One region of the Bacillus sp. JJ1609 genome, then DNA from elsewhere that is predicted to be linked to it. Evidence: riboswitches for the same ligand, from Rfam matches in the RefSeq annotation. Region 1 holds a riboswitch; the other holds the start of a gene.
What was found. A riboswitch is a leader RNA that binds a small molecule or an ion and turns the genes downstream of it on or off. The one in region 1 is predicted to bind FMN.
Positions count from the first base shown of each region.

Region 2: another riboswitch for FMN. It lies ahead of ribD (bifunctional diaminohydroxyphosphoribosylaminopyrimidine deaminase/5-amino-6-(5-phosphoribosylamino)uracil reductase RibD); the one in region 1 lies ahead of V7654_RS02165 (ECF transporter S component).

Region 1 covers NZ_JBALSS010000003.1:62,701-67,127, reverse strand. Annotated here, with positions in the region: gene V7654_RS02175 (helix-turn-helix domain-containing protein) at 1-678, opposite strand, end outside; gene V7654_RS02170 (ferredoxin) at 954-1,202, shown strand; gene V7654_RS02165 (ECF transporter S component) at 1,412-1,993, opposite strand; FMN riboswitch at 2,157-2,291, opposite strand; gene serA (phosphoglycerate dehydrogenase) at 2,583-4,157, shown strand.
Region 2 covers NZ_JBALSS010000025.1:136,034-140,460, reverse strand. Annotated here, with positions in the region: gene V7654_RS18480 (bifunctional 3,4-dihydroxy-2-butanone-4-phosphate synthase/GTP cyclohydrolase II) at 1-916, opposite strand, end outside; gene ribE (riboflavin synthase) at 928-1,584, opposite strand; gene ribD (bifunctional diaminohydroxyphosphoribosylaminopyrimidine deaminase/5-amino-6-(5-phosphoribosylamino)uracil reductase RibD) at 1,589-2,683, opposite strand; FMN riboswitch at 2,893-3,038, opposite strand; gene V7654_RS18465 (metal-sensitive transcriptional regulator) at 3,098-3,418, opposite strand; gene V7654_RS18460 (hypothetical protein) at 3,669-3,869, opposite strand; gene dacB (D-alanyl-D-alanine carboxypeptidase/D-alanyl-D-alanine endopeptidase) at 3,993-4,427, shown strand, end outside.

The sequences.
Region 1 (4,427 bases):
GGCATGCAAACTGTTTAAAAATTCGAAATGATAGTGGGCTGGCTCTAATCCAGTCAATTCAGCAGCCTGAACGGCGGTCAATCCAATTTTCTTGAAGCCCGTCAGCCTTAATACGATCAACTCTGGCCGGCTTTTCTGATTTTCCAGAGTGGCAGTCAATTCTTGATACAGCCTTTCTGCAAGCTGATATCTGTCCTCGCCCTGCTGCCTAATATAATGTTTAACCCAATTAAGAGTTTCCTTTTTATTGCGGACAGGAATAAAACTCCGTTCACGGTGGACTAAATTAGAACTTACTTGAATGAGCAGTGTCAGCCTTTCCCAAAACGATTCTGTGACCTGGTGGTACTTCCAGCCATTTAAATAAATAGGCAAGGGACTTTCAGCCAGCTTAAGATCTAATTCTTGTATCCCTCTGGGGGTTAAAACAACTTTTGTATCAGCAATTTCCTCAGCCAGACCGTACTCCATGAGACAATTCACTGCCTTCTCAAGCTGGCTTCTTGTTATTGAAGGATAAGAATGAAAAAAAGGTGAAAGCTGATATAGATGGGCATCTTGAATAGTTTGGGAAGACCTCTTACCTTGAAAAAGATGGAATAAGGAATAAATTGTCCGTTCTCCATTAATTTTTTTTAAAAGATACAGGATGACTGCCTCTAGGTATGTAATTTGCATAAAATCACCCTTGCTGAAATTAGAATCATCACCATGCAATTTCTTTACCTTTCCTATTGCAGGAAAATATTATAGATTTATTTTACCATGAAAATGCAGAAGAAAATGTTTTATTTTCAGCCCTAAAACCTCGCAACGCCTTATGTGATAAGCATTCTCAATACTTTTTTTATTGAAATGTTTGCGATACAGTTTTACAATAGGTATGAGGAATACGTTTTCACTTTTTTAGGAAGACGATTTATTATTGTTAAACATTTGGGAGGAATTAGATCATGGCTAAGTACACGATTGTTGACAAAGAAACATGTATTGCATGCGGAGCTTGCGGTGCAGCTGCTCCAGACATTTATGATTACGATGATGAAGGCATTGCATTCGTAACACTTGATGAAAACGAAGGTATCGTAGAGATTCCAGACGTTTTAATTGACGATATGATGGATGCATTCGAAGGCTGCCCAACAGATTCAATCAAAGTAGCAGATGAGCCATTTAACGGAGATGCTACTAAATTCGAATAATCAATACATAATTCCCGCTTTACGGCGGGAATTTTTTTGTCGGCATTTAGCGATCTTAATTTTTCTTCATGCATCTTCTCATAGAATGTTGCTGTACTTAAAGAATTTGAGCACTGGAATCAGGGACTAGATATAAAGGCCATATAAAGACAAAAAAAAGCAACGGTGCAGACCGTTGCTTTTTATCTATTTAATCTCTGCTGAGATAATTATGCGTTTTTAAAAGACCGCTGTCTTTCAATCCATGTTTTCATTCTTGAGAACATCAGCATGAATACAATCGACATTAAAATACCTTTAACAATATTGAAAGGCAAAATACCGGCCACAATAAGTTGTTTTGTTTCCGGGCCAGACATTGCCGGCATATTTAAAAATAATGTATATGCAGGAAGAAAAACGAAATAATTCAATACGCTCATCAAGATTGCCATGCTGACTGTACCTGCAACAAGGGCAAATGTCATGCCTTTAGTTGTTTTCAGCCTCTGGTAAAGGTAATAGGTTGGAAGGATGAACAACACGCCTGCGACAAAATTAGCAACGTGGCCAACAGGGACACCTGTTTCACTTCCAGTCATAAAATAATCAAGCATGTTCTTTAATAACTCTACTAAGATACCGGCAGCCGGACCAAAGATCAACGCCGCAATCAATGCAGGAATATCGCTGAAATCAACCATTAAAAACTTGGGAAACGGCGGCAGCGGAAAGTTCAACAACATAAGTACATAAGAAATACTGCTTAACATCCCAATTGAAACCATTGCTTTAACACTAAATTTTTTCATAATCCTCTCTCCTTATAGAGATCCATCTCACATAAAGAAGAAAGATTCAGCATTCACACACCCATAAACAAATAAATCCCCCAAGTTTTATTCTTGAGGGAGTAGTGTTAAAGGCATGCTTAATAAACGATCAAAACCTGCATTTTTTGATCGTCTGCAGAACCTCCATCTTCTCCCATCCAGACTATACTGTCGGCTTTGGAATCGCACCAAATCCTGCCCCTAAAGGCTCGCGGGCTTAGAGAAAAAAGATCTCATTACCGCCGATCGGGAATTTCACCCTGCCCCGAAGATAGACCATATTTAATTTTACAAACTTATTATACTGAAAAAAAGAATATTTGTGAAGCTGTTTGCATGTGACGATTTTATGTCTGCTACAATCTCCATCCTATTCTTCCATCATAATGAATATGATGAATTAAGTGTGATTAAAAAAATAGCAATATCCGAACTTTTTAACCTCGTGATCCTCTTCATATGAGAGCGTTTTCACTAAATCATGAACATTTTTGTCATTTGACAAAAAAATATTCGTTTTGTAAAATAATCAGAATATTACATACTTTAGTTAGGGAGTGAGTGCAGAATGTTTCAGATATTAGCAACGGATTCAATTAAAGAGGAAGGCCTACAGCCGTTACTTGAATTGGAGAACGCTCAGGTTTATATGGACAGTATTGACTCTGAAAATATCAATTTAACCAAAATTGATGCCCTACTGGTAAGAAGCGCTACAAAAGTTACCAGCGAACTGCTTGACCGTATGCCTACGCTTAAAATTGTCGGCCGCGCTGGAGTCGGTGTGGATAACATCGATATTTCAGAGGCCACCAAAAGAGGGATTGTCGTTGTAAATGCGCCAGATGGGAATACCATTTCTACTGCTGAGCATACTTTTGCAATGATGGCTGCACTTCTCAGAAATATTCCCCAGGCTCACTCTACGGTAAAGAATGGTGAGTGGAAAAGAAATCAGTATATCGGAAGTGAATTGTACGGAAAAACATTAGGGATTATCGGAATGGGCAGAATCGGGTCTGAATTGGCTAAGAGAGCTAGAGTCTTTGGAATGACTGTAAAAGTTTTTGATCCATTCCTGACGAAAGAAAGAGCTGAGGTATTGGGTGTACAATTATCCACTTTTGAGGATTTATTGCCAATTGCAGATATCATTTCCGTCCATACTCCATTAACAAAAGAAACGAAAGGGCTGCTCAATGAAAAAACTTTAAGTTATACCAAAAAAGGCGTTTACCTGCTTAATTGTGCCAGGGGCGGTATTATTGACGAAATCGCTCTTGCTCACTTCATTGAAAAAGGTCACGTAGCCGGAGCTGCACTAGATGTTTTTGAAGTTGAACCTCCTGGGAATCACCCTTTGCTTGATCTAGATTCAGTCATAGTAACTCCTCATTTAGGCGCATCAACAAAGGAGGCACAATTGAATGTTGCCACCCAGGTCGCCAAGGAAATCAGGACCTTTCTGGAAAACAAACCAGTGGCTAATTCAATTAACCTGCCGGCTATGTCCAAAGAAATTTACGAAAAAATCCAGCCTTTCCACCAGCTCGCCAAAGAAATGGGGAAAATTGTTTCAGAATGCCACAATAAAGGGATTAGCGAGTTGACTGTTACATATTCAGGCACCGCGGCCGAGCTGGAGACCTCCTTCCTTACAAAAGCGCTATTGTCTGGTTTCTTCCAAAATCGCATCGATGTCACTGTTAACGAAGTAAACGCCATCCATATCGCTAAGGAACGAGGAATCATGATCGGAGAGAAAATCACCGGTGATACTTTTGGCTACGCGAATACAGTTACAGTTACTGCCCTTGGTGACGGGGAAACTTTTACAGCAAGAGGGACATATATTGAACATTATGGCCCGAGAATCGTCAATCTTGATGGATTTAACATCGACTTCCACCCATCAGGCAACCTTCTTTATATCCAGCATATGGACCGCCCAGGGGTTATCGGGCATGTAGGGAAAGTTCTGGGGGATCATAACGTCAATATCGCAACGATGCAGGTAGGAAGAAAAGAAGCAGGAGGAGAGGCCATAATGGTCCTTTCATTCGACAAGCCGCTTCAAGAGGATATGATTGAAAAACTAAAATCATTAAAAGAAATCGTTACAATAAACAGTATCATACTTTAATAATGGCCCTTTGGTAAACTTTGTTTGTTTTAATAAGTTGATTTCAGACAAACCAAAAAAATCTTTTGGATAAAAACCTATATTAAAATAACTTAATGAAAACAACAAAGGCCATCCTATGTAGCCTGTTCAGACTGTAGACAAACTCGATAAAAACGAGCTTGTCTACAGTTTTTCTTTTGTTTGGAGGAGTAATGGGACTGTTGATTTCCTTTCCAGGCGCTTCGCTTTCCGCGGAAGAATTATAAAATATTCCACCTATGAGTAACC
Region 2 (4,427 bases), on a different contig from region 1:
AGGCTCTGAGCTTGTTCATGAGTCCAATGCCTCTTCCCTCCTGGCGCAGGTAAAGCAGGACTCCCCTGCCTTCTTCATTAATTTGTCTCAATGCTGCATGGAGCTGCGGTCCGCAATCACAGCGGTAGGAGCCAAATACATCTCCGGTCAAACATTCTGAGTGCACTCTTACTAACACCGGCTCGTGGGGATCGATTTCCCCTTTTACCAAAGCAATATGTTCTTTATCATCTACAAGATTTGAATAACCTACCGCCTTGAAAATTCCAAATTCAGTCGGAAGATTGATTTCAACTTCTCTCTTGATCAATTGATCTTTCCGGTTCCGGTATTGAATCAAATCTTTAATCGTGATCATTTTTAATTCGAATTGATCGGCGATTTTCCGAAGCTGTGGTACACGAGCCATTGTCCCATCCTCATTCATAATTTCACAGATGACGCCGGCTGGTTTTGCTCCACATAATTTCGCTAAATCGACTGCTGCTTCTGTATGGCCAGCTCTTCTCAAGACTCCGCCTTTTTTTGCAACAAGCGGAAAAATATGTCCAGGCCTTTTAAAATCAGCAGCCTTCGATTCCGAGTCAAGCATGCTCAACACAGTTGCAGATCGTTCATAAGCTGAAATGCCAGTTGTCGAAAACTTATGATCAATACTTACCGTAAAAGCTGTTCCATGAGGATCTGTGTTACGTGATACCATAGGCATTAAATCCAGTTTTTGAGCCAAATCTGTTTCTATAGGGACACAGATCAATCCTCTTCCGTGTGTAGCCATGAAATTGATGACATCAGGGGTAGCCTTTTCAGCCAATGCGATAAAATCTCCTTCATTCTCACGGTCTTCATCATCACAAACGATGACGACATTCCCCTGCATAAGCTCATATATCGCTTCTTCGATTGGATCAAACATTTTCATCATCCTCACATAAACCCATTTTCCTCTAAAAATTGGGCAGAAATATTATTGCCTCGTTTTGGTGCTGCCGCGGCCTGGTTATTCAAAAAGTGCCCTACATACTTTCCGATCATGTCACACTCGATGTTAACAATATCACCGGTACCCTTAAAACCCAAAACTGTTTCGGATAAAGTATGGGGAATCAATGATAATGTAAAACTATCTTCCGAAACACCAAACACCGTCAAGCTTGTACCATCTACAGCAACCGAGCCTTTTAAAATAATGTATTTGAGCAATTCAGGTTTTGCTTCTATTTCATAATAAACGGCATTTTCAAATTGCTTTTTCCCTTTTATTACACCTACTCCATCTACATGGCCCGCTACAAAATGGCCCCCGAATCTTCCGCCCGCAGCCATCGCCCTCTCTAGATTCACTTTCGATCCTCGCTTGACTGTTTTCAAGCTGGTCGCTTTGACTGTTTCAGGCATGACATCAACTGTAAAGCGACTCTTTGAAAAAGAAGTGACGGTAAGACATACTCCATTTACGGCTATGCTGTCGCCCAGATTGACATCGGTTAATACCTTACTTGCATCGATGGTCAGGACGAATGACTCACCGGTGTGCTGGATATTAGCAATGGCTCCAATTTCTTCAATGATTCCCGTGAACATATATTTAACCTCCTTCCGGGACAGGCTCCGCAATAATCCTTATATCCTGTCCAATCTTCTTCACATCTTTTATATCGAGAGAAACGGTGTCCTCCAGATGTGCTATTCCTTCCCCTCCGAAGGCTGCAGGAGCTGTTTTCCCTCCAATTAGTCTTGGGGCAATATACGTAACGGTTTGCTGAAAAGCCTTTTCCTTTAAAAAGCTGCCATGAACCTCAGCGCCGCCTTCAACATAGACAGATGAGAGTCCTTGTTCACCGAGCTTTTTGAGCATATCGAAAATCCGAATCTTTGGTGTGTCGAGCGTAATAATGTCAACTCCGTTTTCAGCGAACTTTTTGACCTGAGCAGGATCTACCTCACACCCTGTCACAATAATGGTTTTTGCTTCATTATCGTAGACGACCTTAGATTCTAAGGGAGTTCTCAGGTTCGTGTCGAGAATCACCCTGATTGGGTTCTTGCCTCCCCCTTCAATCCTGGCTGTCAGGCTTGGATTATCTTTGATAACTGTATTGACACCTACCAAAATAGCATCATGAGTGTGGCGGAACTGGTGAACATCCTTCCTCGACTCTTCGCTAGTGATCCATTTACTTTCACCAGCTGTGGTTGCAGTCTTTCCGTCAAGGCTTGTGGCTGTTTTCAAAGTTACATAAGGCAAGCCAGTATTTATGTAATGAAAAAACACCTTATTTAGCGCTTCAGCTTCATCCTTCAATAATCCTGCTTCTACTTCTATTCCAGCTGCCTGCATCTTTTTAATCCCTCCGCCAGCTACAAGCGGATTAGGATCCATTGAAGCGACAAAGACCTTCTTAATCCCCGATTCAATGACTAAATTTGAACAAGGCGGCGTCTTGCCAAAATGACTGCAAGGTTCAAGTGTTACATAAAGTGTTGCACCAAAGGTTTTGTCACCCGCCATTCGAATAGCGTGTACCTCTGCATGAGACTCTCCAGCCTTTAGGTGTGCCCCCATTCCTACAATCTGATTATCTTTTACCACAACGGCTCCGACATGCGGATTAGGAGATGTTTGTCCTGTTGTAGCTTTCGCCAGGTTGATGGCTAATGCCATATAGTCAAAGTCATTCATCTGGTCGCCCCCTTTCTAAGGACTCAGTAAAATTGCGTGTGATTACCTGCTTCAAATCAGCATAGGGTCAAATCCGCAATGAGCTGTTATATAGCTGTTAAAAAACAAAAGACCCCGAAGCATTATAGCGCTTCGGGGTCCTAAAAAAGACAGCATCAAATAAAAGGCTTAAAAAAGGGTAGAGTTATCCCTATGTTCTAATCCTCATTTTTTTCCTTCTCCCATCCAGACTTTAACTGTCGGCCCTGGAGTTTCACCAGATCCACCGTTTAACAAATGTTAACCGGGTCACGGACTAAGAAGCATCAGCTTCATCACCGCCGGTTGGGAATTTCACCCGACCCCGAAGGAATATTTAATTATTACAGTCATTATACAGTACAAAAATTCAGATTACGAATAAATAACATTTAGCTATTTTTTCATCAATTTCTCGATCGTCGTCAGTAACTCATCAATGACTTCATTGTCGCCTTCCTGGATGCGCTCGACAATACAGGATTTCATATGGCCTTCCAGAAGGAGCTTAGCTACACTGTTCAATGCTGCTTGGGTGGCGGATATTTGAGTGATCACATCATCACAATAAGTATCTTTTTCAATCAGGCCCTTTATGCCGCGGATCTGTCCTTCGATCCGATTTAATCTGGTGACAAGGTTCTTTTTTGTTTTATCAGAGTGATGGCTTTTTCGTTCAGAAGAACAGCAGCTGTCTTCACATTCAGATGGGTCCATTCCTGTTTCAAGGATATCCAATCGAAAACCCCCTTTTATTCTTATATCTTAATCTTATCATACCCCCATACAGTACTTCTCATAAAATCTCATTTACCTGATAATCTATTTTAAGTCGGAACTTTTACAAACAAATTTCGTTCCTTAGAAAGGATTTCTAACTTTGGCGACCGAACTTGATTAAGTAGTTTTTAAGTACATGGAAAACAGCAATGCACAAAAAAATAAACACCCCTGTATAGGAGTGTTACTATATCTGGCTGTTCTCTTGTTCAGTCTGAGTAGTCTGCATAAGTTCCCTGGAAATGCCTGCTGCAAATAGACACCCCAGCAGCAGGGCCAAAGAACCGTACAGAGGATCGGTGACCTTTGAAAAAATTAATTGGACATAGAAGTAAAATCCTGTTCCGATGGCTACAATGAGTAAGGCATTCCACATGAATCGGTTCATTTTTTTCCCTCCTAAACCTTATATTAATGAAAAGATTATCATAGACTTTACTAGTTGTTTATTGGGAAAATTCTTGTCGAAATACTGGGTTTCTATCCGCGTATGAAAGGAATGAAAGATATGTTGAGACAGAAAACAGCACTATTTATCGTTATATTATCTATTACAATATTGCCATTAATTGCTTACTTCAAACCTGAAGATCCTCCTGCACAAGCATTTGAAACAAGCGGCGAATTGTCGAAAGAAATCAATGAGATTTTAAATGAAGAACCACAACTCAAAGGATCATTGGCAGGAGTAAGTGTACGATCTGCAGAGGATGGTGAACTGCTGTATGAACATATCGGAGCCACCCGCTTACAGCCAGCCTCTGTAATGAAGCTGTTCACCGCTTCCGCCGCTCTCTCTGTTTTAGGAGAGGGCTACACTTTTACGACTGAGGTATTTGCAGATGGGAAAATCAGCGGCAAAACTCTTGAAGGAGATCTCTATTTAAAAGGCAAAGGCGATCCGACCCTCCTGCCTGATGACTTTAATAAAATCGCTAAAACAATT